3 regions of the Simplicispira sp. GW247-4R2A genome follow, and region 3 is predicted to be linked to each of the others. Evidence: predicted binding sites of a transcription regulator. Region 3 holds the regulator's gene; each other region holds the start of a gene.
What was found. Region 3 encodes FliA, which starts transcription of late flagellar genes. Its sites were predicted from a motif close to CTAAAGTTTNNNNNNNNNNNGCCGNTA; they were not measured.

Region 1: kleA (stable inheritance protein KleA) is a predicted target of FliA. The motif match lies at 7,927-7,953, and genes of this name have one in related genera.
Region 2: AC07ZH_RS06445 (YjfB family protein) is a predicted target of FliA. The motif match lies at 3,600-3,626, and genes of this name have one in related genera.

The regions. Positions count from the first base shown of each region.
Region 1 is NZ_JBWKZM010000031.1:2,230-12,526, reverse strand. Features, by position in the region: gene AC07ZH_RS17430 (TraK family protein) at 319-717, shown strand; gene AC07ZH_RS17425 (nucleotide-binding protein) at 717-1,442, shown strand; gene AC07ZH_RS17420 (conjugal transfer protein TraM) at 1,442-1,882, shown strand; gene kfrC (IncP plasmid survival protein KfrC) at 2,085-2,738, opposite strand; gene kfrB (IncP plasmid survival protein KfrB) at 2,767-3,114, opposite strand; gene AC07ZH_RS17405 (DNA-binding protein) at 3,285-4,316, opposite strand; gene AC07ZH_RS17400 (transcriptional repressor gene korB) at 4,495-5,544, opposite strand; gene AC07ZH_RS17395 (ParA family protein) at 5,541-6,305, opposite strand; gene AC07ZH_RS17390 (transcriptional regulator KorA) at 6,302-6,610, opposite strand; gene AC07ZH_RS17385 (DUF2761 domain-containing protein) at 6,717-7,046, opposite strand; gene kleE (KleE stable inheritance protein) at 7,048-7,374, opposite strand; gene kleA (stable inheritance protein KleA) at 7,583-7,819, opposite strand; gene korC (transcriptional repressor KorC) at 7,977-8,234, opposite strand; gene AC07ZH_RS17365 (hypothetical protein) at 8,251-9,459, opposite strand; gene AC07ZH_RS17360 (hypothetical protein) at 9,471-9,689, opposite strand; gene AC07ZH_RS17355 (antirestriction protein) at 9,734-10,162, opposite strand.
Region 2 is NZ_JBWKZM010000006.1:107,490-117,786, forward strand. Features, by position in the region: gene AC07ZH_RS06430 (FGGY-family carbohydrate kinase) at 1-1,415, shown strand, start outside; gene AC07ZH_RS06435 (hypothetical protein) at 1,418-2,812, shown strand; gene AC07ZH_RS06440 (IMPACT family protein) at 2,815-3,420, shown strand; gene AC07ZH_RS06445 (YjfB family protein) at 3,634-3,837, shown strand; gene AC07ZH_RS06450 (P1 family peptidase) at 4,027-5,040, shown strand; gene AC07ZH_RS06455 (TAXI family TRAP transporter solute-binding subunit) at 5,052-6,377, shown strand; gene AC07ZH_RS06460 (DUF1631 family protein) at 6,386-8,704, opposite strand; gene ettA (energy-dependent translational throttle protein EttA) at 8,743-10,297, opposite strand, start outside.
Region 3 is NZ_JBWKZM010000029.1:30,678-40,974, reverse strand. Features, by position in the region: gene flgF (flagellar basal-body rod protein FlgF) at 1-632, opposite strand, end outside; gene flgE (flagellar hook protein FlgE) at 661-1,908, opposite strand; gene AC07ZH_RS17000 (flagellar hook assembly protein FlgD) at 1,946-2,620, opposite strand; gene flgC (flagellar basal body rod protein FlgC) at 2,634-3,038, opposite strand; gene flgB (flagellar basal body rod protein FlgB) at 3,057-3,482, opposite strand; gene flgA (flagellar basal body P-ring formation chaperone FlgA) at 3,686-4,423, shown strand; gene flgM (flagellar biosynthesis anti-sigma factor FlgM) at 4,515-4,823, shown strand; gene AC07ZH_RS16975 (RNA polymerase sigma factor FliA) at 5,297-6,022, opposite strand; gene AC07ZH_RS16970 (hypothetical protein) at 6,024-6,818, opposite strand; gene flhF (flagellar biosynthesis GTPase FlhF) at 6,811-8,271, opposite strand; gene flhA (flagellar biosynthesis protein FlhA) at 8,268-10,297, opposite strand, start outside.

The sequences.
Region 1 (10,297 bases), on a different contig from region 3:
CCCGTTGAGCGCCCCCGGCGCGAATAAGGGACAGTGAAGATAGATAACCGGCTCGCCGGTTAGCTAACTTCACACATCCTGCCCGCCTTACGGCGTTAATAACACCAAGGAAAGTCTACACCAGCCATTACGATTTATCCGCAACTATCGCGCTATCAGGCCGCAAAAGCAGCAACGGATATAGCGAAAACCGCCACAATGGCCCATAATGCCGCTATCGAAGCGTGCCAATGCACGCCGATAGCGGACTTTTTGCGTTTCCGTAGCGCCGCTTAGTAGCGTTACATTTGCGATGAGAGGATTAGATGGACGAACACGATGCCAAAGACCTACCCCGAAGAGCTGGCTGAATGGGTGAAGGGACGGGAAGCCAAGAAGCCGCGCCAGGACAAGCACGTGGTCGCGTTCCTGGCCGTCAAGAGCGACGTTCAAGCGGCGCTCGATGCGGGCTATGCGATGAAAACGATCTGGGAGCACATGAAGGAAACCGGCCGGCTGCGCTGTCGGTACGAAACCTTCACCCAGCACGTGAAGCGGTACATCAAGGCCGCGCCGGTAGCTTCCCCGCCGCCTCCCGCCACTCCCCCGGACAGCCAGCCCAAGGGCGCGAAGCCCGAGCCGAAGGCCGCCCCGCCGGCCTCGGAATCCAAGAGTGAGCCGCCCAAGATCGGCGGCTTCACGTTTGATGCGACTCCAAAGAAAGAGGATTTACTGTAATGGCGAAAATTCACATGGTTCTGCAAGGCAAGGGCGGCGTCGGCAAGTCGATGATCGCGGCCACCATCGCGCAGTACAAAGCCGGCAAGGGACAGAAGCCGCTTTGCATCGACACCGATCCGGTGAACGCGACGTTCGAGGGCTACAAAGCCCTCAACGTGCGCCGGCTCAACATCATGGACGGCGACGAGATCAACACCCGGAATTTCGACGCCCTGGTCGAGATGATCGCGTCGGCCGAGGGCGACGTCATCATCGACAACGGGGCCAGCTCGTTCGTGCCGCTGTCGCACTACCTCATCAGCAACCAGGTGCCGGCGCTGCTCCAGGACATGGGCCACGAACTCGTGGTGCATACGGTCGTCACCGGCGGCCAGGCCCTGGTGGACACGGTGAGCGGCTTCGCCCAGCTCGCCAGCCAGTTCCCGGCCGAATGCCTGTTCGTGGTCTGGCTGAACCCGTATTGGGGGCCAATCGAGCACGAGGGCAAGGGGTTCGAGCAGTTGAAGGCGTACACGACCAACAAGGGCCGTGTGTCCGCCATCATCCAGATTCCGGCGCTGAAAGAGGAAACCTACGGCCGCGACTTCGCCGAAATGCTCCAGGATCGGCGCACCTTCGATGAGGCCCTGGCCGATTCGGCGCTCACGATCATGACGCGGCAGCGGCTCAAGATCGTGAAAACCCAGCTCTTCGCCCAGCTCGAAAACGCGGCGGTGCTCTGATGGCGGCCGACGACAAGATCGAGGAGCTGATACGGGAGATCGCGGCCAAGCACGGCATCGCCGTGGGCCGCGACGATCCGATCTTGATCCTCCAGACCATCAACATGAAGCTGATGCAGGACAGCGCATCGGCCCAGCAGGAAATCTTGGACGCCTTCAAGTCGGAACTGGAGTCCATCGCCCACCGATGGGGTGATGACGCCAAGGGAAAGGCGGAAAGGACGCTCAACGCGGCGTTGGCGGCCAGCAAGGACGCCATGACGCGGGGAATGCAGGAGGGCGCGAAGGCGGCCGCCGAGGCCGTGCGGCGTGAGGTTGAGGCGGTGACGGCGCAGCTCGTCGCGCCGATCCGCGAGGCGCGGCGCGTCGCCATGATGAACATGGTCGCGGCCGGCATGGCGGTCGTGGCCGCCGGCCTGGCCCTGTGGGCCTCGCTGTAGATGGCGATGCGGGATCTCATCGTCAGAACTGGCGATGGTCGACCGCGCCGGCGGCATCGCCAGGTTCGGCGATGCTGGCCAGCTCCCGGCATCGTCGCTTGTGACGATGCTGCAGGATGATTCCACCAGGCCCTCGGCGGGCCTCCCTCGCCAGAAATGGCGATGCTCGAGAAAAAAGCCCGGCGACCGCCGGGCTTCGTTTTTATGCGGGCCTGGCTGACAGGCCCAAGGACTGCGATCTCCCTGGCCGCTCCTGGGCCTGGGATTGCTTGCGCTCCTGCTCCTGCTTGCGCATCAGCAGCTCATGCCGGCGGGCGGCCTCGCGCATGGCATCCCAATCGGAAGCCAGCTCGGGGTTCTCGGCGCGCATCTTGCGCGTCGCCAGCTCTTCGATCTTCGGCGAGTGCAGGCCCATGCCTTCCTTGATCTCGCGGACGGCCTCCAGGCGCGCGTGAAGCGTCTGCAAGCGGGCCTGCTGCTGCGCCTGCTGGTTCTGCCAGGCTCGCTTAGAGCCGGGCAAGGAAAGCCGGCCAGGCGCGGACGCCTGGGTCTGCTGCAAACGGGCCTGCTGCCGGTCGATCAGGTTTTCTAGCCTGTCCTCGATGTGCTCCACCTGGTCGTGCTTGGCCTGCACGTAGAGCGCCAGGGTTTCGGGGTAGGACTGCTCGACCGGGGCCGCCTCTAGGGTGGCCTGCTGCTCGATCTCGGCCGCCTGGGCGGCCTCCAGCAAGTCGGCTCCGGTGTCCTCGCGCGAAGCGCCGAAGGCGGCACCGCCGAGGGTGGCCGGCGCGCTGACGCGGGCCGGCTTGGTGGCGCGGCTCTCGGTGCCGCTGCCGGGGATGGTGAGTCGTTTCAAGGGCGTGCCTCCTTTTTAGCCGCTAAAGCTACATGGAGCGCCCCCGCGTCAGTTTCGGGGCCTCTGCGGCGACTGCCGCCTTGCCCTGGGCGTTGTAGCTGATGCTCTTTGCGCTCCCAATTTCAGGTACTTTATCGAAATCTGACCGAGCGTGCATGACAAAGTTCTTGCCGATCTGCTGGTACACGTTGGTGGCGTCGGCATGAACGATCACGCCGGCGTGGGTCTGCTTCTTGTCGGCCGCTTGGGCCGTGTACAGGTTGTAGATGCCGGGCTTCAACGCGCCCGCCTTGTCTACTTTCTGATTCGTCCAAGCGCCGTCCTTTTCGGCCTGAACGATGCGTTGACCGTTCATGACCAAGAGGCGTTCTTTCATCGGGCACTCCTATGGTTGCCGTAGTTCTCAAAAGGGTGATGGTGGCCCCATGCAAGCCGCGCTCCAACAAAAAAGCCGACCTCGGCAAAGCGAGGCCGGCTCTTCCCAGCGGCCGGGTTGTGCGTTTTGTCAGGGTTCCAGGGTAATTTTAAGGAAAACCAACCGATTTATCAGGTCTTTTTGCGTCCGCCGCTGGTCGGATCGGCCGCCCGGCCTTGCGCCATGACGGTTTCCAGGGCCTCCAGCCGGCCGCGAAGCCCGGCCGCTTCCTCGCGGGCCTGGGCAGCGTCGCGCTTCGCCTGGTCGCGCTCGCCCTGGGCGGCGGTCAGCCGCTCGGCCTGGCGGTGTGCCTCGGCCGCCATCGCCTTGCGCTGCTCCTGGTGGGCCTGCTCGGCCGCCTCGGCCTTGGCCTGCACCTTCACCAGCTCCGCGCGCACCTGGTCGCGCTCGGCGGCGGCCGCCTCGGTGGCCTTCCGCTGCTCGGCCTGAGCGGCGCGCGCCTGGTCGGTCGCCTGGTTCGCCCGCTCCAGGTCGGCACGCAGCTCGCCGGCGCGGCGCTCGATCTCGGCGGTACGGCTGTTCGCGGCCGCGAGGTCGGCCCGCAGGGCCTCCACCTGGTCGGCGCTGGCCGTGGCCCTCTCCTGGGCCTTGTCGCGCTCTGCGCGCGCCTGGCGGGCTTCCTGATGGGCGTGATCCAGCTCCGTGCGCAGCTCGCCGGCCCTGGCCTCGGCCGTGGCCGCGCGCTCGCTGGTCGCCGCGAGCTTGCCGCGCAGCTCGTCGGCCTCGCCCTTGGCGGCCGCCTCGACGGCCTCCAGGGCCGCGATGCGGGCCTTGGCCTCGTCCAGCTCGCCGGTGAGCTGGTCGGCCAGCTCTGCGGCTTCCTGGCGCGCTGCTTCCGTCTCCTGGCGCACGGCCTCCAGCGCCTCGCGCTCGGCGGCCAGGCGGTTGTTCGCCATTTCCAGCGCCACGGCCCACAAGTCGCCGCCCAGCTCGGCCAGCTTGTCAGTGATCGCCTGCGGTGCCGGCTCGCGGATCGGGGCGGCCTGGCTGGCCTTGCGTGCGCGCCACTCGTTCATCGCCTCGCTGATGGTGGTGAAGCTGCCGCTGCCGAGCTGCTTGCGCACGTTCGCCAGCGTGGGGTTCTGGCCGGCCGCGTCCAGTTCGTCGGCCACCGCAAATATCTGCTCCTTCGAGATCGCCATGTCGGGCCTCCTTTGGCCGGTTGTATGTTGTAGCGTGAAGCATACTACAACATACAACACTACGCAAGCGGTTTAGCTGAACTTTTTTTAGCGGCTAAAACGCGGGCAAAAAAAGCCCCGCTCGATGGCGGGGCGATGGGTGGGGGTCGGTGGTCGGCGATGCCCGGCGCTGGGCGTGTCAGCCCTCCAGCAGCGCGACAAGCTGCACGGTGCCAAGGTCGGCCTCGAACTCCTGGCCGTCATCCTCGTATTTGAGCCAGGCCCAGCCCTCGGCCGGGGGCCGGCGGTTGAGGATCAGCCGTGCCGGCCGGTCGTCGTGCTTGACCTGGATGATGGCCTTCTTGAGCTTGTCGGGGTCGGCCTCCTTCGGCTCCTTCTTCCCCTTGGCGTCATCATCCTGCGGCCCCTGCTCGCCGTCGCCGGCCTCGGCGTCGGTCTTGCCGGTCAGCGCATCGACGGTGTTGGGATCACGGTCGCCGTCCTCGTGACTGCGCTTGTCCTCCAGGAACTCGCGCAGCAGCTTCACCGAGCCGCGCGTCAGCTCCTGGCTGTCGTCGGCCAGCCAGGCGGCCACCTCGTCGGGGTTCTTCTTGTAGGCCGTCACCAGCTCGTTGATGACAGTCACGTCCTTGCCCCGGCCGCTATTGAACGCCTCGGCAATGGGTTCGGGCAAGTCCAGCAGCGTGACGTGCTGCGTGACGAAGGCCGGCGACTTGCCGATCTCCTTGGCGATCTCGCCCTTCTTCTTGCCCTTCGCCAGCTCGCGGCCGATGAAGTCGGCGATCTCACGCGCCGTCAGCTCGTTGCGTTGCAGGTTCTCGATAACCTGGTCGGCCTCGTTGTAGTCGTTGTCGATGAAGGCCGGGATCGTGGTCTTGTGCGCCCACTTCGAGCCGCGATAGCGCCGCGCGCCGTGGTTGATGAGGTAGCGCCCCGGTGCGTCCGGGTTCTCGCGCACGCTGATGGGCGACTTCACGCCGCGCGCTTTGATCGTCTCGCCGATCTCCGCGATGCTCTCCGGCGAGAAGCCGGGGTTGTCGGCCGTGCGCGGCTGGTGCGGGTCTTCGTCGATCAGGTCAAGCGGCAGCTCCTGCGGGCCTGCGCCGCCGGCGTTGGCCGCCGGCTGCTCGTTCAGCAGGCCGGCCAGGTCGCCCAGCCCGTCCAGGCCCAGCCCGGACGATTGCGGCTTGTCCTGCTCCTTCTTCTTGGCGTTGGTCTTGGCGCTCATTGCGCGATCTCCATCTTCGTGAACACGTAATCCGCCAGCGCACGCACCTCCTGGGTGGCCTTCCGCGCGGCGGTCTTCTTGATCTTCCACACCGGCATCTGCTCGCCCAGCGCCTCGGCGATGCTGTCACGCGCGCCGATGCTGAACGGCAAGATGAGCTGCGGGTATGCCTGCTGCAACGTCGCCAGGTTGTTGACGTGGCGCGGCTTCCGCGCGTCCACCTTGTTCGGCACCATGCCGAGGAAGCGCAGCTTGGGGTTCTGCTTGCGCAGGTTGCTGATGACCGCGACCATCTTCTTCATGCCCTGCAAGCTGTACGCCTCCATTTCGATGGGCGACAGCATGTAGTCGGCCGTCAGCACGGCCGCCGTCATGGCGACGCCAAGGGAGGGGGCCGTGTCGATCAGGCACACGTCGAAGAACTCGCCCAGCGCGGCCACACTGGCCCGCAGCGCGGCGGCCGCCTGGGAAAGCTCCATCTTGTCCAGGTTCGCCAGGTTGGCGTCTGCCGCGATCAGCGCCAGGCCGTCATCCTCCCGGTCAGCGAACCAGGCGCGCAGCTCGTCGCCGCCGGCGGTGAACATGCGACTGGCGGGATAGCCCGAGTCGTGGCCGGCCAGCGTCCAGCTCGCATTGCCCTGGGTGTCCAGGTCGATCACTGCAACCCGAAGGCCGCGCTCCTGGAAGTCGAACGCCAGGTGGCAGGTTGCGAACGTCTTGCCTTGACCGCCTTTCTGAATTGCCGTGACCAGTGTTTTCATGAGTTGGGTTCCTGTTTCCTCTTTCCCTTGGCGTCGGCTTCCCAACGCTTGACGATGAACGCTTGATGCTCCGGCAGTACCGCCGTCACCCGCTCGAAGCCCTGCGGGAGCACTTCCCCCGCCACTGCCCACACGCGGCTGACCGCTTGCGATACCGCCCCCTTGGTCAGCCCCAGCGAGGCCACAAACTCGGCCTGGGGCCTTCCATCGACCAGCACGCCGCGCGCTATGTCGATGGTCTGTTGCCCGATCTCCAGGCCCTTGATCGCCGCCTGGAATTGGGCTTCGGTTAGCCGTTTCTTCATGGAGAACACCCATATAAACTCCACACCCGGTTGTTGAACAAAAGGCGGTGCCAGCCGCCGACCATGTGCAGAAGTTTAGCTAAACTCGCCGCCCGCGTCAAGCGTTTTAGCGGCTAAAAATGGGCGCGTGATCTTCTTTCTTGGCGTTCAACCTGGCCGCGTCAGCGGCACTCATGAAGAACGTCATCAGCGGGCCGACCGTGCGGCTCGAACCGTTGGCAAAGCACACGTCGAACTGACCGCCGGCGGTGTGCGGATCGACGCCTTCCACCAGTCGCCAGGGGTCAAGGCCCCATTCCTCGGATTGCGCGCTGTACCAATAGGCCGGCGCATCGCCGTTCAAGTCGCTGGCCGCGTACTCGCGCACCAGGACGGCCACCCGGCCGGTGTTCGGCTCCACGAATCCCGGCGGGTAGGGTAGGGTCTGTTTTTTCATGTCAAAGCCCCTTCGGCTTGTAGATCGAAACGAAGTAGGTGATCGCGGTCAGCACCGCGAAGTACGCCAGGAACGACCAACCGGCATACACGCCAGGCGTGTTCCAGTGGTAGAGCATCCGCACGAACTGGAAGAAGGTGGCAATCGACAGCACCCACTTGAGGATCGGCCAGACCAGCACGGTCGCCACCCATACGAACTTGACCAGGCCGGCCAGCAGGCCAGCACCGGGGGCCTTGTTGGGGGCAGCAGACGCGGCGGCAGGCTCCACCGGCGCGGGCGCGGCGGGCTGCTCGATCTCCTTGGGGAACTTGATGATGTTGGACATAGCTTGACCCTCCACGCGCTTACGTGTTGAATGCTGGGTGCTCCCACTCGGAAGCATGGTTACGGTGTGCCAGCACCAGGCCAAGCGCCCCGGATCACTCCGGGGCGTTCCTCCACCTGGGGCCGCCCTTGATCTTGCCTCGGCTCACGCAATACTCCTTCTTGGCGTCCTCGATAGGCCCGGCCGTTGCCGACCGGGCCATGTGCTCTTACCAGCCGGCCCGGCGCTTGGCCTGCTCGACGGCTTCCATCGACCAATGGCCCTTGGCCTGCCCCTCCAGGGAGCATCCGGCGAAGTACGCCTTGCCGCGCAGTTCCTCGGCTTTGCACACCAGCTCGGCCGCCTCGGCCATCATGGCCGCGATCTCGTCACGGCGGGCCGGGAAGTCGGTCGCTGCCGCGCCCTCCAGCTCGTCAATCCAGGGCATAATCTTGTTGTCGCTCATCGGACTTTCTCCGGTAGTTGACCTGGGCAATGTGCCCGGCCTTCAAGTGCTATATTAGGGCAAAATGCCCTAGCCTGTCAAGCACTTTAGCTAAACTTTTTTCGCTTTACCGGAATCCGAAGGCTAAACTTTAGCCGCTAAAACCTTTCCCTTGGCGTCAATCCTCTTTCCAGATCACGCCCAGCCCGGCCTGGTCGCACAGGATCGCCCATGCCGCATAGGGAATCGGGGTGTCCTCGCCGATCCAGCGGCGGATCGTGCGGTCGCCCTTCGCGCCCAGCCCCAGCGCCTTCGCGGCCTTGCTGCCGCTGAACCCGGCCAGGCGCAGCACCTCTCGGACTTCCTCGCCGGTCGGTTGCGCCCAGCGTTCGGCCGGCTTCAAGCACTCCAGCCGGATATTGGCGTCGTTCGTCATTCGTTCGTTCTCCTGGTCAAGTGATAAGCCGCAACTGGTCGAAGCCGTAGATCGACTGGATGCAGCTCGGGTCTGAATCGACCACGCGCCGGCCTGCGCGATTGGTCTTGTACGTTACCGGCCTGTCGTCGTGCGCCCACACCTGGCGGGTGTCGGGATGCACCTTCACGATGATGATGCGCTTGCCGATGTAGCGGTCGAAAACCGGGTGATGGACGCTCACGATCTCGCACCGCTGGCCGGGCTTGAACTCCACCAGGTCGGCCGGGCCTCCATCGCCATTCCTGGCGATGCTGCAGGTTGCCGCGCTCGCTCGCGGCATCGTTGTTTCCGGCGATACAGGCCCGCCCTCGCCCGGCTCGGCATCGTCGGCTTTGACGATGCTGCAGGTCATCGTCGTTTCTGGCGATGCGGGATCTCGCTCCGGGCCTGCGCCGGTGATTTTTCCCTTGGCGTCCAACCCGGCGGCCCTGGCCGCCTTGATCCTGGTCGCGGCCTCGGCCGCCCAGCGCCTGGCGATGAAGGCCCGATGCGAGGGCAGCACCACATCGACCAGGACGAACCCCGGCGGCACCAGGACGGTCGCCGGTGCGCGCCGCGCCGGCGGCTCCAAGCCGGCCAGCCAAGCGGGCAGGGGAGCATCGGCCAGGCGGTCGCGGTAGCTGGCCTCGACCATCACCGGGCGCTTCTTCTCGGCTCGCTGCGCAGCCAGGATGCCGCGCGCAACCTCGTCCACCGTCATGCAGCCCTGCGCCGTGTCGAAGTGCGAGCGGTAGCCCGTTTCGGAGATAAACGGCCTGTCCAGGTCGATGACGTGGAACTGGAAGTGGGCACCCAGCGGCCCGCCGTAGCCGGCCTCGTACTCCACCAGGGCGCGCATGTCGCCATCCGCGACCAGGAACTGGCCGCGCTGGCCCCACAAGGGCACGTCGCCAGGCACCGCCGCGCAATGGCGCTCGATGACCTGGCCGGGCGCGTCGTGGTCGGCCATGCTGCCCACGTGCGTTCCGCCGTTCATCTTCCAGATGACGGCCTCGTATCGGTCGCTGGCCGCCTCGGCGGCCGCACCGTCACCGCGCATGATCGCCGCGTCGATCTCCACCACGGCCGCCACGGCGGCGGCCAGCAGCTCGTCGCGGTCGGTGGGCAGCTCGGCCAGCAGCTCGGCCGCCGGCGCGTTCCAGTCCTGGCCCGGCTGGGCCGGCGTCTTGCGTTTCTTCGCCATCGGCCGGCCCCTCAAGTGTCAGCACGCCGCCACGCGATCACGTCGCGGGCTTCGTAGCCGTGGCGCTTGCAGTCGTCGCAGAATCCCGAGCTGAACCCCTTGTGGTTCGTGCCGATCCATGCGGCCGGCTTGCCGCATTCGTGGCCGTAGGTGCCCGGCTCGGCGTTGTGGCACTTGCCGTCCGTCGCGTAGCTGTTCGTCGGTGCCTGGGGAGCGTTGTTCCTGGTCATGGTCGCCTCCTGGAAGCCCCGGCCGAAGCCGGGGCCGCCCCTCATCAGTCAATAGCCCGGTAGATCGCGGCCGCCTCGGCGTGGCTGGCTGCGAAGCCGCGCAGGAAGTGATAGCGGTCGATCAGGGCATCGCCGGCGTCCGTGTCGGCGGCCTCGGCCGCGAGCTGACCCAGCGCGAACAGGGTTGCGACAATGCCGGCGGCGTCGGCCGACAACTCGCCTCGGAAGCCGTTGCCGTCCACCTCGATCTCCAGGCGGTCGGCCAGGTCGGGGGCCATGTAAAAACCGCCGTCCGACAAGGTGTAGTAGTGCCAATACGCGCCGCTGTAGCGTTCGCAGAGCCGGCGAAGCCAGGCATACACCAGGGCCTCGCCGCGCATCATCAGACGCGGGCCGAAGTAGGCGGGCAGGAAGTCGAGGCGCTGGGCCTCGGCGACCAGGGAAGCGGTAACGGGTTGCTCTTGGGTGTTCATCGGACTTTCTCCGGTAGTTGACCTGGGCGAAATGCCCGGCCTTCAAGTGCTATATTAGGGCAAAATGTCCTAATCGTCAAGCACTTTAGCTAAACGTTTTAGCCGCTAAACCTTGCCCTTTCCCTTGGCGTGCAT
Region 2 (10,297 bases), on a different contig from region 3:
CCGAAGTATTCTGGCAGGCGCTGTGCCAGGCCTGCCAGCAGCTGTGGCACACCACCACCATCGACAAAAACGACATCGCCGGCCTGGTCATCACCACGCAGCGCGGCACCACGCTGGCGCTGGACGCCGAAGGGCGGCCACTGCGCCCGGCCATGGTCTGGCTCGACCAGCGCCGTGCGGAGCATGCCCCGCGCCTCGCCTGGTGGTGGGAGGCGGCGTTTCGCGCCATCGGCATGCGCGGCACCGTGCGCCACTTCCAGAAGGAAGCCGAAGCCAACTGGATTGCCCAGCACCAGCCCGAGCTGTGGGCGCGCACCGCCAAATACCTGCTGCTTTCGGGCTACCTCAACTACCGCTTCACTGGCCGGTTTGTCGATACGGTGGCCGCGCAAGTGGGCTACGTGCCCTTCGACTACAAAAAGGGCCACTGGGCGCCGCCGCACGACTGGAAATGGCAGGCCCTGCCCATCACGCCCACCATGCTGCCCGAGCTGGTGCCCGCAGGCACGGTCATCGGCCAGGTGAGCACGCAGGCCGCGCAGGACACCGGCATTCCCGCCGGACTGAGAGTGCTGGCGGGCGCCGCCGACAAGGCCTGCGAGGTGCTGGGCGCTGGGTGCTTGACGCCCGAGATTGCCTGCCTCTCCTACGGCACCGCCGCCACCATCAACACCACCACGCCGCGCTACCTCGAAGCCACGCCTTTCATCCCGCCCTACCAGGCAGCAGTGCCCGGCCACTACAACACCGAGGTGCAGATCACGCGCGGTTTCTGGATGGTCAACTGGTTCAAGGAGCAGTTTGGCCTGCACGAGCAGCAGCAAGCCATGGCCGAGGGCGTGACGCCCGAGAGCCTGTTCGACGCCCTGGTCGGCCGCGTACCGCCCGGCGCCCAGGGCCTCATGCTGCAGCCCTTCTGGAACCCCGGCATCAAGGTGCCCGGCCCCGAAGCCAAGGGCGCGGTGATTGGCTTTGGCGACGTGCACACCCGCGCCCACCTGTACCGCGCCATCCTCGAAGGCCTGGCCTACGCGCTGCGGGAAGCCAAGGAGCGGATTGAGAAGCGCGGCGGCGCGCCCATCACCCTGGTGCGCGTCTCGGGTGGCGGCTCGCAAAGCAATGCGGCCATGCAGATCACCGCCAACATCTTCAACCTGCCCTGCGAGCGCCCGCATTTGTACGAAACCAGCGGCCTGGGCGCCGCCATGATCGCCGCCGTGGGCCTGGGCCTGCACGCCGACTACGCCGCCGCCGTGGCCGCGATGGCACGCATGGGCGACCGATTCGAGCCTGAGCCGCAGCACGCACACACTTACGATCAGCTCTACCGGCGCGTGTATTGCCGCATGTACCGGCGCCTGCAGCCGCTGTACCAGGAGATCCGCGCGATTACCGGCTACCCTTCACAGGATTGACAATGGCGTTGGCGCTCCCGCCCACTTCGACCTACAGCAAGTCCATGCGTACCACCCGTTATGTCCTGATTGTTGCTGCGCTGACCGGTTTCGCCGGCACCGCCTTCGCCTGGAGCAACCACGCCATGGTGACCTACCGGGCGCTGGAACGCATGCCTGAATTGGCGGCCAGCGTACAAGTGCCGGCCGAGCCCTTGGAAGGCTTTCTGAAGAATGAGGAAAGGGCCATTGCCGATCTGATGGTGACCGATGAAGCCTGGGCGCGCCAGACGCTCGACACTTACCCACCACGCCCCGAAGCGCTCGCCTTCAAGGCCGACCCGGCGCGCAGCGATGCCGAGCGCCGCAAGGCTTTCCTCGCCGCGCTGCGCATTTCGCCCGAGAGCCGGCTGGCGCTGTACGTCCAGCCCGACCCCTGGGGCCCAGCGCCCAACCCGGCGCGGCTGCTGGCGCCTACGGCCGTCAACGCCCTTGAAAAACCCGAAGAGACGAGCCACGTCTTTGTGCGTATCGACCCGGGTGAACTGGTCCCGGCCCTCGCCGTGGTGGCGTCGGCCAGCGACGAACCCGACTACGGCATGGACCTGAACCTCTGGAGCGACAGCCCTTCAGAGGCCGGCCGGACCTACGGTTTCGGCGCCCTGCCCTTTGGCAACCCCACGCTGAGCTTTAGCACCCAGGCCCCGTTCCACATGGGGTTCTTCCATGAAGATGCCCTCATTTACCTGGCGGCACCCTTCCTCAAGCGCACTTACCCGCTGCTGCGCGTGCACCAGTACACCAGCCTGGCGCGCCTGGCCTTCGACAGCGGCCACCCCTACTGGGGCTGGCGCTTCACGGGCCTGGCCATGCACTACGTGCAGGACCTGACCCAGCCCTACCACGCCAGCGTCGCGCCCGGCACCAGCGCCTTGAAGCTGATCGGCATCAACGCCCTGGCCATGGCAGGGCTGCCGAAGTGGAAAAACGAGATGATCGTGCTGCTCTCCAACCGGCATCTGGCGTTGGAGAACTACGAAAGCGCGCTGATTCGCAGCGCTGCCAAGGCACGCCAGCCGGGCGCCCTCGGTGCCGAGCTGCACGACACCAGCGCAGACGCCCACTACCCCGTCTGGTCTGGGCGCTACGTGCGCGACGTGGTCAGCAAAGAAGCCTACGACGCTGGCACGGCGACCGACCGCGCCTTGGTCGATACGCTGCCGGAACGCTATGTCTCGGACCCCAGCTTCGACTTTGGCGTGCACTCCGCACAGATCGACCTGATCAAGGAACTCTCGGCCATCGACCCCGCGCGCCGCGCCCATCTGGACACCACCCTCGCCGAGCTGCTGGGCCATTTCGGCACCCACAGCCGGGCGCTGGTGCGCAGCATGCTCTCCAACGGGGTGCGCAAGTAAGCATGGCGCAGACGCTGGCTGCTGCCGTCCACAGCGACCTGACCATCCGGAAAAGCCGTTTCATCGGTTGCGTGCAACCCATGCAGGACCGCGCCAGCGCCCAGGCCGCCGTGGATGCGCTCTGGAAGCAGCATCCTGGCGCCACGCATATTTGCTGGGCCTTGCTGGCAGGCGGCCAATCGGCCGCGGTGGACGACGGCGAGCCCGGCGGCACGGCCGGCCGTCCCATGCTGGAGGTGCTGCGCCACCAGGATCTGGAGGGCGTTCTGGCCACCGTGGTGCGCTATTTCGGCGGTGTCAAGCTGGGCGCCGGCGGGCTGGTGCGCGCCTACACCGACTGCGTGGCCCAGGCCCTGCTGGGCGCAGAAAAAATCACACTGCAGCGCATGGCCTGCCTGGAATGCAGCCTGCCGTATGCCCTGGAAGGCGCGGTACGGCGCGAGCTGGCCAGCGCCAGTGCCAGCCTGCTGGCCGCCGAGCACGCCAGCGTGGTGCGCCTCGCGTTCACGCTGCCCGAAGGCGATGCTGCGGCGCTGATCCAGCGCCTGGCAGACCTTTCGCACGGGGCCATTGTCTGCAGCACCGTGGAAGACAACAGCATGGGTTGAAGCACGAAGACTATTGATTCGATAGCTACTAGCGCACACTCCATAAGCGCTAGAGGCACTTTTCAATAATTTTTTTGCTGCACCGACCCTTTCCCCATCGCCCACGCCAGCCCATAGGGAACGACTTGCGTCCGCTGCGCTGCGCCTGGCGCGGCGGCGTTGGAAGGCAATCACCGGCGCTACAGTCCTTGTGCGTTCTGCCGATATACCAACATGGATATCGCCTTGACCCATTCGCTGCTGCAGATTGCCAGCGCCAACACCCAGGCCCAGACCGCGCAAGCCGCCAATGTAGCGGTGCTCAAGAAGGCCCTTGACGTGCAGGCGACTGCGGCCGCTACGCTGCTCGACGCTCTGCCGCAGCCCCCAGCGCCCAATCTCGGACCGCTGGGCACACAACTCGATACGTTCGCCTGAACCAAGTGTCGTGAATTGAAGGTTCGCCTCAGAAAGACGCCAAGAATTGCCGCTATGCCGCGTTGCAAATCCTCGCGATAGCTACGGCTATCGCTGTGGTTTGCGCCTTGCCTGACGACGATTTCGACGCCTTGCCTTTTTTAGCGCACCCTCAACTCACGACACCAACGCCGCCCATAATCGGCGCGCATGAATTCCCAGCACATCGACCCCGGCAGCATTACCCGCGTCGCCGGCATTGAGGTCGGCCACTTCACCGACACCCGCCGCCCCACCGGCTGCACTGTGGTGCTGGCCCGCGCGGGTGCAATCGCCGGGGTGGACGTGCGCGGCGCGGCGCCCGGCACGCGGGAGACCGATTTGCTCGCACCGGGCAACCTGGTGAATGAGGTCCACGCCATCGTGCTGTCGGGCGGCAGCGCCTTCGGCCTCGATGCCGCAAGCGGCGCCGCGCGCTGGCTGGAAGCGCGCGGTGTGGGCCTGGATGTCGGCGTGGCGCGCGTGCCCATCGTGCCGGCGGCCGTATTGTTTGACTTGATGGTGGGTGACGCCAGCATCCGCCCCGACGCCGCCGCAGGCTACGCGGCCTGTGCCGCCGCCTCCAGCCAAGCGCCCGCCGAAGGCAACGTGGGCGCCGGCGCGGGCGCCGCCGTGGGCAAGCTTTTCGGCATGGCGCGCGCCATGAAGGGGGGCATTGGCAGCGCCTCGGTCACCGTCGATGGCGTGACCGTAGGCGCACTGATTGCCTGCAACGCCGTGGGCGACGTGCTCGACGCCAACACCGGCAAGGTCGTCGCGGGCGCACGCACCGAGGACGGCCTGGCCTTGCTGGACAGCCGCCGCGCGTTGCTCGGCGGCGAACTGCCGCAGTCGCTGCTGCCGGGCACCAACACCACCATTGGCGTGGTCGCGACCGATGCCATGCTCGCCGACAAGGCACAGGCGCAGCGTCTGGCGCTGGCCGCGCACGACGGCCTGGCGCGCAGCATCTTCCCGGCCCACACCCAGCTCGATGGCGACACGCTCTTTGCACTGGGCACCGGCAGGTCGGGCAAGCACCCCGGCATGCTGCTGCTGGCCGCCATGGCCGCCGAGGCAACGGCGCGCGCCACGCTGCGCGCCGTGCAAGCCGCGCGGTCGCTGACCACCCCCCAAGGGCTTTACCTACCAGCGATGGCCGACTGGCAGCCACACAGCGCATGAAAGCCCGAGCCATGCCCCAGGTTTTCCGCAACACCCTGCTCTCGCTGCGCGACCTGCTCGCATCCGCCGGGCCCTTGGTCTTTTTGGCCATCGGTCTTCTGGCGCTGGCGTACTGGTGGCTCAACCCCACGCCTCCAAAGCAGGTCACGCTGGCCACCGGACCCGCGCAAAGCGCCTACGAGACCTTTGGCAAACGCTACCAGCAGGCACTCGCGGTCGAGGGGATCAAGGTCGTGCTGCTGCCAAGCGAAGGCTCGTCGGCCAACCTGGAGCTGCTGCGCAGCGGCCGCGCCGACCTGGCGTTCGTGCAAGGTGGCACTGCGGATCTGCAGGAGAGCGATCGAGAAGATCTCACGTCGCTGGGCAGCCTGTTCGTTGAACCGCTGTGGCTGTTCTACCGACCTGCCTTGGAGCGCCACCAGGGCCGCCGCCCCAGGCCGCTGGACAGCTTGCGCCAACTGCGCGGCCTGCGCGTGAATGTGGGCACGGCAGGCAGCGGCGTTCCCACGCTGATGGAGAAACTGCTGGCAGCCAACGGCGTGGAACCCGGCGATCTGAAGCTCTCGCAACTCGGACAGACCGACGCCACCGTGAAATTTCTTGCGGGCAAGCTCGACGTGCTGGTGTTTGCCTCGGCGCCTGAGTCGCTGATGGTGCAGATGCTGCTGCAGACACCGGGCGTGGCGCTGATGGATTTTCCGCAGAACGAAGCCTACAGCCGGCGTTTTGCGTTTTTGAGCCCCGTCACTCTGCCCCGCGGTGTCGTGGACCTGGCGCGCGACGTGCCACCAACCGACGTGCGGCTGCTCGCGCCCACGACCGCGCTGCTCGCGCGCACGGGCACGCATCCGGCCCTGCTGCAACTGTTTGCGCAGGCCGGGCAGCGTTTGCACAGCGGGGCCGGCTGGTTCAACCGGGCGCGAGAATTTCCCAACACCCGGCACAGCGAGCTGCCCATTGCCGCTGAAGCCGACCGCGCCATCAACGAGCCCGTGCCGCTGCTGCAACGCTACCTGCCGTTCTGGCTGGCCAATCTGATCGAGCGCATGTGGCTGGTGCTGGGCATCTTGTTGGCGGCACTGCTGCCGCTCTCGCGCATCGTGCCACCGCTCTACCAGTTTCGGGTGCGCTCACGCGTCTTTCGCTGGTATGGCCGGCTGCGCGAAATTGAAAACGAGATGGAAGCCGGGCACACAACACCCGCATCGATCACCCAGGAACTGAACCGGCTGGAGGCGCAGGTCGAAAAGGTCAACGTGCCGCTGTCGTACGCCGACGAACTGTACGCGCTGCGCAACCATATTCACCTGATCAGGCAAAAGTTGCCGCACGCTTGAGTCGCTCGTCAGGCCAAAGGCGGCGGCTCGTTGCCTTGCGGCTTGGCCGCGCTGCGCAAGGCTTGCTCAGTCGCGGGCAGCGCGTCCATCAGCCGCAGAGCGCCACCAGCCACCAGTTTGTCGCGCATGCGCCGCGTCATGGACTGCGTGCTGCCATCTGGCGCGGTAAACAGAAACAGCGTGTTGTGCGGGCTGCACCATGTGAGCTGGGTGCGCATCAATTTGCCCGAGGTGACCAATTCCACCCAGGCGCCCATGACAAAGCCGTCGCTCTCGGGTGGCCGAGGGGCCGGCGCGTCCTCCTGCTGCACCTCGGGCTCTGCCATCGGCTCGGGCCCGTACAGGGACGTCACGCTGTCGCCATCGTTTGCCGCGTCCTGCTCCGGGTCACCCGGACCTCCGTCCTCCGATACAGACGCTTGCGGCAACTCGAAATCTGGCGGCCTGGCGGCCAAGGAGAGGCGGTGCAATTGCGCGAGGCGCGCCAAAAACGCGTCGATCTCTTCGCGTGGGTGGCCAATGTTTTCGAGCTCGGTGCGCAAGCGTACCGGCAGCAGCATGGTGGCTTCGTCCAATCGGTCGGGGTGCTCGCATGCGAGGTCCGGCTGCACACTCCAGAGCAGCAAGGGGACCAAAGCCAGTGCACTTGCGGCCTGTGGGCTGCGCTTGCCCTGTGCGTCCAGCGGCGCGGCAGCCACCACTTCCACCCAAGGGCCCAGCACAAAATCGGTGATGTCCTGGGGCGCACCTGGAAACTCAGGCAGCGCACCGATTTCTGCGGCCACGCGCTCAGCGCGCATCTCACGCTCTTCCGCCAGCAGCAGGGCCTGCTTCTCGCGCTCCTGGCGGGCCTCAAGCTTCTTTTGCTGCGCCTCCCATGCCGCCTGCAAGGCACGCCGCACGGTTTCAAACGGAGCGGCACTGGTGATCTCTGACTTGCTCAGGTGGGCAACGGCCTGATCGATCAACCGCATGAAGCGGCTAAAGCCCGGCGCCTCCACATGCGTGTACGCGAGGCTGCGCTGGGTGATCTCATCCAGCAAACGGCGGGCTGGGTGGTTGGCATCGCTGAAAAAGCGCGAATCGTGGCGGATCAGCTTGCGAATGGCTGGTTCGAGGTTTTGCACCGCCTGCTGCACCGGCGGCAACAGGCGCGCATCCTGCGAGATATTTTCCACCATGCGTGCGACAACCTCCGCGCCCCTGGGCGCCGCCTCGGCAGCGCCATACAAAGAGGCCTGGCCGGTACGCGGCGCGCCTTGCCCGCTGTGCAGGTAGGCTGACTGGCTGTTCGCCAGGCGCCCTACCAGGCGCTCAAGCTGCGCGATGTCTTCGATCGCCTCCGACGCGCCGGCCGGCGCGTAGCGGTCGAATCCCTGCGGAGAAGGCGCCTGCTGCCCACCCGCGTAAACGGAACCCGCAGATCCCGTTGGCGCATAGAGCTCCTGGTACGGGTCGCCTGCGCCGGCCAGCATTTGGCGAAGAATGCTGACCGTCAGCAATGCCTCCTGGCCACTGGGCGCATAGCCCGAAGCCCCCGCCTCCTGGTAGCCCACAGGTGCCGCCTGGCTGCCGGCCCAGGCAGAAGCGGTCGCCCAGCCCGAGCGCCCCTCCCCCGCGCCCGGTCCGTACCAGCCACTGCCAGGCGCGCCCTGCGGGTAAGCGGGCTGCTGCGGTACGCGCGCGCCCCAACCCACCTGCTCAACGCCATGTTCGCGCAAACCTTTCACCGCGCGCTCGTATACCCCCACCAACTGTTGGCTCAGGTAGGGCCGCATATGCTGCATCCACGCCTCGCGCATCGGCGCGATGACTTGCGTGTCGGCGATGGCGCGCTGCAGCGCGCGAATGTAGTTCTCAGGCCGCAGCGGGTTGCGCTCCGGCTGCACGCGTGGCAAACCCTGGGCCGCGCTGACCAGGCCATTGAGCTCCGACAAGATGGCGTCCGTGGTGTGCAGCGCCATCTGCTGCGCCCGGGAGAGTTCGACCTGGGCCTGGACTTCATCGTCGTCCACCAAGGTGAGTTCACCGAAATCCAGTGCGCTGGACGCTGCGGGCTTGGAAGCAGGCGCCCCCGAGCCATCGGCAAACAGCTCCAGAAGCACCATCGGGTACGCCTTGTTCAGGCCCGCGTGGTGCTCGCGCAGCAGCTTCTGCGCCTCATGCGCGAGATCGCGCTTGGCGATGGCCCGGGTTTCGGATTCCTGCTTGGCCAGCTCGTCCAGCGTGAACTTGACGAGCTGGTCCATCAACGTCTCGCCTTCCCGCACGGCCGTGACCACACAAGCCCGAAGTACCGCTCTGGAACGAACCGCAGACAGAGTCATGTTGGCAGAAACTAAAAAGTCAATGAACTGCTTGAATACTACTTCAGCGCCTTGAAACGCATGCGGTGCGGGCGCGCACCCTCTTCACCCAGGCGTTTCTTCTTGTCGGCCTCGTACTCCTGGTAGTTGCCGTCGAAGAACGTCCATTGGCTGTCGCCCTCGGCGGCCAGAATGTGCGTGGCAATGCGGTCGAGGAACCAGCGGTCGTGGCTGATGACCAGCACGCTGCCCGCATATTCCAGCAGGGCGTCTTCCAGGGCGCGCAGGGTTTCCACGTCGAGGTCGTTCGAGGGCTCGTCCAGCAGCAGCACGTTGCCGCCCGCAATCAGCGTCTTGGCCAGGTGCAGGCGTCCACGCTCACCGCCCGAGAGCATGCCCACCTTCTTTTGCTGGTCAGCGCCGTTGAAGTTGAAGCGGCCGCAATAGGCACGGCTGGCCATCTGGAACTTGCCCACGGTCAGGATGTCCAGGCCGCCCGAGACGTCTTCCCAGACGGTTTTGTCGTTGGCCAGCACATCGCGGTGCTGGTCCACAAACGCCATCTTCACGGTCGAGCCGACCACCACGGTGCCGCTGTCGGGCTGCTCTTTGCCCGCCAGCAGCTTGAACAGCGTGGATTTGCCCGCGCCGTTGGGGCCGATGATGCCGACGATGGCGCCAGGCGGCACGGTGAAGCTCAGGTTGTCGATCAAGAGGCGATCGCCAAACGACTTGCTGACGTTGTGGAACTCGAAGACCTGCTGACCGAGACGGTCGGCCACAGGAATGAAAATCTCCTGTGTCTCGTTGCGCTTCTGGTATTCCATGTCGCTCAGCTCTTCAAAGCGGGCGAGGCGCGATTTGCTCTTGGCCTGGCGGGCCTTGGGGTTCTGGCGCGACCATTCCAGCTCTTTCTTCAAAGCCTTGGCGTGGGCTTCTTCGCTCTTTTGCTCTTGCGCCAGGCGCTCGCCCTTCTGTTCCAGCCAGGTGCTGTAGTTGCCCTTCCAGGGAATGCCGCGGCCGCGGTCCATTTCCAGAATCCATTCGGCGGCGTTGTCCAGGAAGTAGCGGTCGTGGGTGATGGCCACCACGGTGCCGGGAAAGCGCTGCAGGAACTGCTCCAGCCAATCCACCGACTCGGCGTCCAGGTGGTTGGTCGGCTCGTCGAGCAGCAGCATGTCGGGCTTGGACAGAAGCAGGCGGCACAGGGCCACGCGGCGCTTTTCGCCACCGGAGAGCAGGCCAATCTTGGCGTCCCAGGGCGGCAGGCGCAGTGCGTCGGCGGCAATCTCAAGCTGGTGCTCGGAGTCGGTCCCGGCGGTGGCAATGACGGCTTCAAGCTGGGCCTGCTCGGCGGCCAGCGCGTCAAAATCGGCGTCTTCGGCGCCATACGCGATATAGACCTCTTCCAGACGGGCCTTGGCGGCAAATACCGCACCCATCGATTCCTCGACCGATTCGCGCACCGTGTGCTCGGGGTTGAGTTTGGGTTCCTGCTCCAGGTAGCCGATAGACAAGCCTGGCATGGGCAGGGCTTCGCCTTCGAACTCCTTGTCCACGCCGGCCATGATCTTGAGCAAGGTGGACTTGCCCGAGCCATTGAGGCCCAGCACG
Region 3 (10,297 bases):
ATGCTCTCGACCGGATTCACGTTCGAGCCTTCGAGTGCGCCGGCCATCAGCCGGGCGTTGGCGTCCTGTGGCATGGGGTCACCTGAGCGGGCGCGAAACAGTCCGTCTTCGCTGCGCACCAGCGGGTCTTCGGTTGTCGGCGTGGCGAGCTTCAGTCGCCCGATGGCGGACGGTGGCTGACCGGCGACCTTGGCGGTGATGGTGCCGTCCGAACCCAGTGAGACTTCTGCACCGGGCGGTACGTCAATCGGCGCGCCGCCGTCCGAGAGCACCGGCAGGCCGGTGCCGGTCACCATCTGCCCGGTGGCGTTCACTTCGAAAGCGCCGCTGCGCGTATAAGCCTCTGTGCCGTCAAGCCCTTGCACCGCAAACCAGGCGCTGCCAGCCGCCATGGCATCCAGATTGCGGCCGGTGCGTTCCACAGATCCTGGGGTGTCGCGGTAGCCGGAGGTGGCTTCGAGCGCGAATACGCGCGTGCTGGCGCCATCGCCTTGCAGGGGCACCGAGCGAAAGGTGGAGAGCTCGGCGCGAAAGCCCGTGGTGGACGCATTGGCCAGGTTGTTGGCCAGCACCGACTGCCGCTGCGCAGCGGCGTTGGCGCCAGTCATGGCGGTGTAGATGACGCGGTCCATAGGGCCTCCGAGGGTTCAGGCGCTTGAATCAGCGCAGGTTTACCAGGGTCGACATGATTTGGTCCTGGGTTTTGATGGTTTGCGCGTTGGCCTGGTAGGCGCGCTGCGCGGTCATCATGTTCACCAGGTCGGCAGTCAGATCCACGTTGGAGTCTTCCAGCGCACCAGCGCGCAGATTGCCCAGGTTGCCCGTACCCGGCTTGCCAACGACGGGTGCGCCTGACGTGTTGGTTTCCACCCAGTTGTTTCCGCCCACGGGCGCCAGGCCTTGTGGGTTGCGGAAATTGGCCAGCGCAACCTGGGCCTCGGCACGCGTCACACCGTTGGAATAGCTGGCCATCACCATGCCGTCGTTGGAGATGTTGATGCCGGTGAGTTCGCCTGATGCGTAGCCGTCTTGTGTGAGGTCGGCGACGGAAAATTTGCTGCCGAATTGCGTGGTGCTGGATAGGTCGATCGTCACCGGCCACGGGGCGGGTGGGTTGTTCGGATTGGCACCCGAAGGATCGACGGTCACCGTCAGCGGCGACGTGCTGGCGGTGGGATCGTATGCGCCGTTGGCATCGAACGCGACGGTACCCACGGAAGTTGCCACGACTGGCGGTGTCGCGGTCGGGTCGTCCAGTTTGTCGTACACGTCCCAGGTGTTTGCCGTGGCCGTTTTCACGAAGTACAGATTGACCGGCACGGCAACGCCCTGGCTGTCGTAAACATTGACCGAGGTGCCATAGGTGGAGCGGGGCGTGGGCGGCACGGTGCTGGCGGCGTCTTTTGCACGAGCGTCCAGGTTGATCGCGGCTGTGATATTGGCCGTCTGTTTTGCCTGAATCGGCGCGCCTGTGGGGAAGCTCAGCGGTACTGGCTCGGAGGTACCGGCGCCAGTGGTGCTGTCCACCTTGAACCCCATCACCTTTGCCCCGCTATTGGTGACCAAGTCACCGCTCGTGTCGAGCTTGAAGTTGCCAGCCCGCGTATAGGCGGGTGAGCCATCGGGCTGCTGGAGCCTGAAGAAGCCGCCGCCGTTGATGGCGACGTCCAGGTTGTTGCCAGTGACGGTGATGTTGCCTTGCGAGAATTGCTGCGCAACGGCCGCCACTTCGACACCGATGCCGGCATTGCTGCCGCCGGCGGCACCAATCGACGAGGCCACGATATCGGCAAATTCGCTGCGCGAGCCTTTGAACCCTGTGGTGTTGGCGTTGGCGATGTTGTTGCCAATGACGTCCAGGTTCCTGCTGGCGGCGTTGAGTCCTGAGAGACCTTGTTGAAAGCTCATGGTGTGCTCCTGAGATAACGGGTGTGGTTTGGGGGCGTTAGAGGATGGCCTTGATGGCGCTGTAGCTGGTGGTGCCGCCGCGAGAGAGTTGCAGGGCGAGCGCGCCGTTGTCCAGACTCACGGAAGCCACTTGGTCTACCGAGAGCGCGACGGCGTCCACAGGGCTTTGTCCATTGGCGGCAACCACCTGGAAATGCAGCGGGCCGCTGGTACTGGCGTCGCTGGCATCCCATTCGAAGTTGTAGCGCCCCGCCTTGAGGGCCCCGATGTCCACGGTGCCCACCTGCTTGTTGTTGGCGTCGAGTACCTGCACCTGTACGGTGGCGGCAGAACCGGCAAGGTCAAAGGCTCCGCTGCCTTTCTGGGTCGTGCTGTCGACATTGAGCGTGTTGTCGGCCACCAGCACGTTGCGGCCGACCATGGCGCTGCCCTGCATCAATTGCTGCGTGGCAAACTGGCTGGCCAGCCCCTTCACCGTGTCGTTGAGCTGCTGAATGCCGGTGACCGTGTTGATCTGAGCAATCTGCGAGGTCATCTGCGCGTTGTCCATCGGATTCATCGGATCCTGGTTGTTGAGCTGTGCCACCAGCAGCTTGAGAAAGCGATCCTGCGAGGCTGCAGAGTCGCTTGTTGAATTGGCTTGGGTGACGCTCGTTCCGGTAGCACTGGCGCCGGATGTGGCCGTGCTGGCAGAGGTGGTGCTGCTGATCATGGAAGGCTCCGGTTTATTGGCCCATTTGCAGGGTCTTGAGCAATAAAGTCTTGGCCGTGTTCATGACCTCGACGTTGTTCTGGTAGGACCGCGAGGCGGAAATCATGTTGACCATTTCCTCTATCGGGTTGACGTTGGAATGCGTGACGTAGCCGTCGGCATCGGCGAGTGGATTGCTCGGGTCGTGCACCTTGCGGCCTGGGACGTCACTCTCCTGAATGGCACTGACCTTGACCCCGGCAGCACTGTCGTCGCCCATGGGGGTGGTTTGGAAAACCACCTGGCGTGCCTTGTAGGTCTTGCCGTCTGGACCGGCTACGGCATCAACGTTGGCCAGGTTGCTCGCCACCACGTTGAGGCGCTGCGCCTGTGCGCTGACGGCGCTGGACGAGATGTCAAAAATGGAGAACATCGACATGGTGAACCTCGTGGCGGCTTACTGGCCCTGAATGGCGCTGAGCATGGTCTTGGCCTGGGCGTTGATGAAGCGCAGCGTGGCCTCGTAGCGCACGGCGTTGTCCATGAACGTAGCGCGCTGATGGTCCATGTCTACACTGTTGTTGTCGAGCGAGGGCTGTGTTTGCACTGCGTAGCCCACAGTGCTGTGTTCGGAAAACCCCGACAGCGGAATATGTCCTGCGTCCGTCGTACCGTAGCTGCCCGCGCGGCTTTCCTGGCTGACGGGCATGGTGCTGCTGCCGCCCGTCGCAGCGGTAAGCGCTTCGGCAAACTTCATGTCGCGCGCCACATAGCCAGGGGTGTCGACGTTGGCAATATTGCTGGCGAGAAGACGCTGGCGCTCGGCACGCAGCAGAAGCGCATGGCCTTGGAAGTCGAGCTGGTTGGTCATCTTGTCAAGCATTGCGTGCCTCACACCTGGTTTGCATAAGCGTCCGGCACAAGGCCAGCGGCGTGGGTCGATTATGGGAACGCAGGTGAATTTCTAAAGTGGAAAGTGCGGCACTTTGGCTGTGCAGTTCGGCGCTTCGTTTTGGTTCCGCCTGCCTATAGTGCGAGGGGTGAAATGGCCTGCAAAAGGGCAGGCGTGCTTCGAAGGAGAACCGTATGCACAACCCGTTTTTGACCTTGCGGCTACGCCTGCCCTTTCTGCGTGGCGGGGTGGCCGCTCTGCTGGCCGCGCTGATGGTGCCGGCTGTGTGGGCGCAGGACGCCGCCGAACTCTCGAAAATTACCCAGAACTGGATTGACAACAGCCTGCAGGCCGGTGCCGCAGCCGAGCTGCCATTGCGCATGGAGGTCGAGGTGGGGGAGCTCGATCCCCGCCTTCGCCTGGCGCCGTGTGCTCGCATAGAGCCTTACTTGCCGGCTGGCTCCAGGCTCTGGGGTCGCTCTCGATTGGGGTTGCGCTGCGTGGAAGGCGCCACGCACTGGAACGTGTTCCTGCCCGTCACGGTGAAGGCCTTTGGCCCCGCCTGGGTACTGACCGGCAATGTGTCCTCGGGGGCCACACTGACGCAAGCGGATGCGGTGCAGGCAGAAGTGGACTGGGCTGCCGACCGAACCTCGGTTCTGGCCGATCCAGCGTTGTGGGTGGGGCAGGTGGCGACACGGCCCTTGCAGGCCGGCCAGGCGCTGCGCCAGGCAATGGTTCGCCTACCCAACCTGTTTCAGACGGGCGCCCAGGTGCGTGTGTTGGCGCAGGGGTCAGGCTATGTGGTTAGCACTGGCGGGCAAGCGCTGAGCGCCGGGAGCAGTGGGCAGACTGTCCGCGTCAGAATGGATAATGGCAAGGTGATAAGTGGAGTTGTGAATGATGATGGGACAATCGCGGTGAACCTTTAGTGCGATTCGTACACTTAGACCTAAAGTCTCACCCAAAGACGTCGAAAACATTCCTACCGGCCCCCGGTATTCAGGGAGCATGGAGAGGGCAATGAAAATAGGTCAAACACCGGAACTCACAAGTGCAGTAGCGCAGTCGAATGCCTCCAAGCAGGCCAAGACAGCCGCGTCCGCTGCACAGGAAGGCGCGAAGGTCGCTGCCTCCGGTGTGCCTGTCACGCTCTCGCGCAATGCACGCGAAATTGAGCAAAACAGCCGCACGTCCTCAGATTTTGATGCCAGTCGCGTCAAGGCGGTGCGCAGCGCCATTGAAAGCGGCACCTTCAAGGTGAACGCAGGCGCCATTGCCGACAAGATGCTTGCGAATGCCGAGGAAATCATCGGCCACTCGCGCGGCTAGTGGGCCGCCTGCCACTGTTGGCTCGTCAAGTTAAGAGATCTCACCGGCTATTTTCATGAGCAGCCCTAGCCAAGTCGATGCCTCACTCGCAGAAGTTGAAGCCTTGCTGGCCAAAGTGGGCGCGGCCTTAAAGGCTGCCAAGCCGGAAGAGCTGCAACGGTCAAGCGTGCTTTTGCGTGATGCAGCGCTGCGGTTTTCTCAGGTTTTGGAAATTCATCCAGCATCTACGTGGGCACCAGCCATCGTGGCGCGGGTGCGTACTGTGGCCGCTCGTTTGGCAAGTCAGCGCGATGCCTTGGCGAGGACTGCCGTCATGGTAGACCGCCAAGTGGCAACGGTTTTGCCAGAACAGGTGCCCGCATCCACCTACGGGCCTCGCACAACCGTTCAGGGGCCTGGGCTTGCGCGTCTTTATAGGTCGGCCAGTTGAACTAAACCGCTTCTATAAGGCGCTATTGGCGCCTTTTTCATGGTCAGTGGCTGCGCATCCTGGCGCGTAGGCGCGCGATGGATTGGCTGTGCAATTGGCATACGCGCGACTCCGTTACGCCCAGAACCGCCGCAATCTCCTTGAGATTCATGTCCTGCTCGTAGTACATGCCCATGATGTACTGCTCACGTTCCGGGAGCGCCTCTATGGCCGCCACCAGGGCGCTGCGTAGCCGCTGGTCGCGCAGCATGGCCATGGGATCTACCTGGGCATCGGCGGTTTCGTGGCGCTCCAAGAAACCTTCGCCGTCATCGCCGTCGCCCCGGGTCATGTCTTCCAGGTACACCAGCTGGGTTCCACGAACCTTTCCCAGCAGGCTTTGGTAGTCGGCCAGAGACATGTCAAGGTCGGCCGCAATTTCAGATTCAAGAGGGCTTCGGCCCAGTTTTTGCTCCAGCCGCTGGACCGCCTTTTCAATGTCCTTCTGGCTTTTGCGCGAACTGCGGGACATCCAGTCGGTCTCGCGCAGTTCGTCCAGCATGGCGCCGCGTATACGTTGTGTGGCAAAAGTTTCGAATTGCACACCTTGCGTGGCTTCGAACCGCATCAAGGCTTCGGACAAACCGATCATCCCGACCTGGATCAGGTCGTCAATTTCCACATTGGCAGGCAGCTTGGCGATCATGTGGTGCGCCAAGCGCCGTACCAGAGGTACGTGCTGGCGAATCAAGGCATCGCGATCGAGCTGTCCTTTTGCGGTGTAGGTCACGTCAGTGGCTCGTTGCAAAGTGCGCGGCGCAGAAGGTGTCACGGCTAGATGGTAGCGTAGCGTACATCCCCGCAGGGGCGAGGGTTTCGGCATTCTCCAGAAGTTCGAGGGTCAGGCGCTGCAAATCTGCAGGGCGGTCCGGATCCAGGGCGAGCGTGCGGGGAATGCGACCCAGGTGCGTGTCTGCACATTCGCACAATACGCGCAGCTGCTGGTGTGCAGCAGCGCGTTGTCGCTGGCCGTGCGCCAATCGCACCACCGTGCCCGCCAGACCAGCATGCAGCGCGAGCCATTTAAGGTCCACATATGTCTTCATGACCGCTTTGTCACCTTCTTCGAGCAGCAGCAAGGGTGATGCAAGGTTTTTGGCGGTGAGGCAAGACGCCAACACGGGTATGGGCGCATACAGAACCACCACCGCGTAGTGGCGCAGCAGCGGCTGCAAGCCGCGCAGTGGCGCTGTGCTGGTGCGTTCAAAAGGCGCCAGGGTGGGGAGCCCGCGCGCGGCGGGAAGTACCGCCAGCAATTGTTCGTTCCGGGTGGATTCGCCCTGAGGCGCTTCTATCCAGAGGTTGTGTTCGAGCAGATCGATCAGCCCTGGCGCGTCTGCGGATTCATTTGCCGTGCCATCGAGTACGACGGTGGAATACCCCTGCCCCTGCAGGTGGGTGCAAATGGTCCACAGCACCTCAAGCGAGCGGCCTCCTGGCGCAGCGGCCACTGAAATCAGCCGCAAGGCGTCTTGAGGCGTCCGGCCGTACAAGCTGGTACCTTGGTGCAGGCCGAATTCAAGCATCGACGAGACCTCGTTCCCGTGGCTGCTCGGGACTGTGCGAGAAGAAGAAATTGAGTTCACTGGCCTTGGGGTCGAAGGCTGAACGCGCTGGAGAGCGCATGGACGTTGCCACCAACGCGTGGGCGTCCGCTGTTTCCCAGTCTTCCGGAACCCGCTGGCCGTTGGTCACGCCGCGCAGCAGCAATTGGTGGCGGATCAGCGCATCCACCGCGGGCCCAAGTTTCACGGCTTCGTCCACCTTGGTCAGAATGGCTTGCTGAGTTCCGGAGGTCTTGAATGCCACCAGGGTGTCTTCCAGCGTGTCGCCATGGCTGCCGGCATTGAGCACCAGCAGGCGGTTGACTTCGGGCAGATCGAGTACGTCCAGCATGTCGCGGCGGCGTGGATCGCGCGGGGCGACGCCGGTGGTATCGATCAACACCATTTTTTTGCTGCTGAGCAGGCCGAGCAAATCTTGCAAAGCGGCTTGGTCGTGTGCCAGATGCGCGACGATACCCAGCATGCGGCCGTAGCTGCGCAACTGCTCATGCGCTCCGACCCGGTAGGTATCGAGCGTGATCAAGCCCACGCTGGCGGGGCCGTGGATGCGAGCGCACAGCGCAGCGAGCTTGGCGGTGGTGGTGGTTTTGCCCACGCCGGTTGACCCGACCAGGGCATACGTGCCGCCTTGCTCGTACAAAGGGAGCATCGCGGCATCCGTCTTGAGGTTGCGCTCCAGAACTTCCATCAGCCAGCGCACTGATTCGGCAGCATCGAGATCGTCCGGCAGGCGCTCGAGGATGGTGCGGGCGAGCGCGGGGGAGTAGCCGCCGCGGATCAGCTTGAGCATGAGGTTCGACTGAATCGGGTTTTGCCTGGCCTGACCCAACCAGGACAGGGTGTTGAAGCGGTCTTCAATCAGGTCCTTCATGGCCTGCAATTCATGCATCAGGTTTTTCTGGCCTGCAAGTGACGTGGCGGGTGCGGCCGCCGCAGGCTCACGGCGCACGCGCGATGCCGCAGCATTTGGTGCAGATTTCAGGGGGTTGTGGCGCTGCACGGGTGCAGAGGCCGGCCGTGGAGCAGGCGTTGGTTCACTAGGCTGGGCCTGCCGGCCTGCATCGGAAAGATCGGATTCGCCCAGGGCGTCGTGGCGGCGGCGCAGCATGCGCTCGCGCACATAGTCCTGGAACGACAGGGTGCTCATCGCCAGTTGCTCCGTGTCCTGGTGAACGGGGTTGCGTGCGGGGCGTTCCTCCATGGTTGCGGCTTCCAGCCGACCCGCGCTGCGTGGTGGCGTGGCCACCTGTGTGGGCTCATCCAGAGCGCTGAGAGATTCTTCCGCAGTGGCCACCACTTCCACCCCATTCGGGGTGGGGCGGTTGGAGAGAATCAGCGTGCCATCGCCAAAAGCCATGCGGGCCTTGGCGAGCGCCTCGCGGGCCGTGGGCGCGTGGAAGCGTTTGATGTTCATGCCGTTGCTCCTTTGAGGATGGGGCCAATTCGAATAGTGTGTGTTTCAGGGATTTCGCTGTGCGCCAGCACTTGTAGGCGCGGCGCCACGCGGCGTACCAAGCGCGAGATCGCGCCGCGAATCGCGTCCGGCACCAGCAGGCAGGCGGGGAGGCCCATTTCCTCCTGGCGCAGCGCGACTTCGGCTGCTTTGTGCGTCAGGATGTCGGCCACGCCGGGGTCCAGCGCCGGACCATTGGCGTTGCCCAATGCCTGCACGAGCAGGCGCTCGAGACCGGGTTCGATGGCGATGACGTTGAGCTCACGTGTTGGGCCGTAGATTTGCTGCACGATGGCCGGTGACAGGGCCACACGCACGCGCTTGGCCAGTTCGACGGGGTCGGTCGTGGCGCCGGCATGCTCGGCCAGTGTCTCGACGATGGTGCGGATATCCCGAATGTGCACGGACTCTTCCAGCAGCAGCTGCAGCACTTTCTGGAACGTCGCGATCGACACCATTTTGGGAACCACTTCTTCGATGAGCTTGGGGGCCAGCTTGGCGACATGCTCGACCAGTTGCTGGGTTTCGGTGCGGCTCAAAAGCTTGGCTGCCTGCACTTGCATCAAGTGTGACAAATGGGTTGCCATGACGGTTTCCGAATCAACGACGGTAAAACCGGCCATTTGCGCCGCTTCCTTCTGCTGGTTGTCGATCCAGTGCGCCGGTAGCCCAAAGGCGGGGTCGGTGGTCGGCGTACCGATGAGCGGTGTTGAAATGCCACCCGGGTTGATGGCCAGGTGCATGCCGGGAAAGGCCTCGCCTTCGCCCACCACCACGCCGCGCAGGGTGATGCGGTACGCGCTGGGCTTGAGTTCGAGGTTGTCACGGACGTGCACAGGTGGTGGCAGAAAACCCACCTCCTGTGCGAACTTGCGTCGCACGCCCTTGATGCGGGTGAGCAGATCGCCCTGACGCGTCTTGTCCACCAGGGCAATCAGGCGGTAGCCGAGTTCAAGGCCCAGTAAATCGATGGGCTGCAGGTCGTCCCAGGTCGCTTCACCGTCTCCCGTTGGTGCGGCCGGGGCTTCAACGGGTGGCGGCACCTTGGCGCGTTCCAACAGAACCCAGGAGAGATAGCCCAATGCGGCGCCAATCGTCAGGAACACTGCGTGAGGCATACCGGGAATCAGCCCGAGCAGAATCAGAATGCTTGCGGTAATGCCCAATACCTTGGGTGACATGAACAGCTGGTGCACGATCTGATGGCCCATGTCGGAGTCTTTGCCGACGCGTGAGATCACCATGGCGGCTGCGACCGAGATCAACAGGCCTGGAATCTGTGCCACCAGCGCATCGCCGACCGCCATCAGGATGTAGGTGTCCGCCGCCTTGCCGGCGGACAGGCCATGCTGCAGCATTCCGATGGAAAAGCCCCCCACGATGTTGATCAAGAGGATGAGGATGCCGGCCATGGCATCGCCGCGCACGAACTTGGAGGCGCCGTCCATGGAGCCGAAGAAGTTGGCTTCTTCTGCCACCTCGGCGCGCCGGCGCTTGGCTTCCGTCTCGTCGATCAGACCGGCATTCAGATCGGCATCGACCGCCATCTGTTTGCCGGGCATGGCGTCGAGCGTGAAGCGCGCCGATACTTCAGCAATGCGTTCGGCACCCTTGGTGATCACGATGAAGTTGATGACCACCAGGATGGCGAAAACAATCAGGCCCACGGCGAAATTCCCGCCAATCAGGAAATGGCCAAAGGCTTCAATCACCGCGCCGGCCGCGCCGGGGCCGGTATGGCCTTCGAGCAGCACTACGCGCGTGGAGGCGACGTTGAGCGACAGGCGCATCAATGTGGTTAGCAGCAGTACCGAGGGAAAAGCGGCAAAGTCCAGTGGCCGCAGCATGTAGGCGGCGACCATCATCACCATCAGGGCGACCGCGATGTTGAGGGTGAAAAAAGTGTCCAGCAGCCATGGTGGAATCGGCAGCACCATCAGGGCCAGGATGGCAACCACCAAAAGCGGCGCAGATAGCCCCGTTGCGC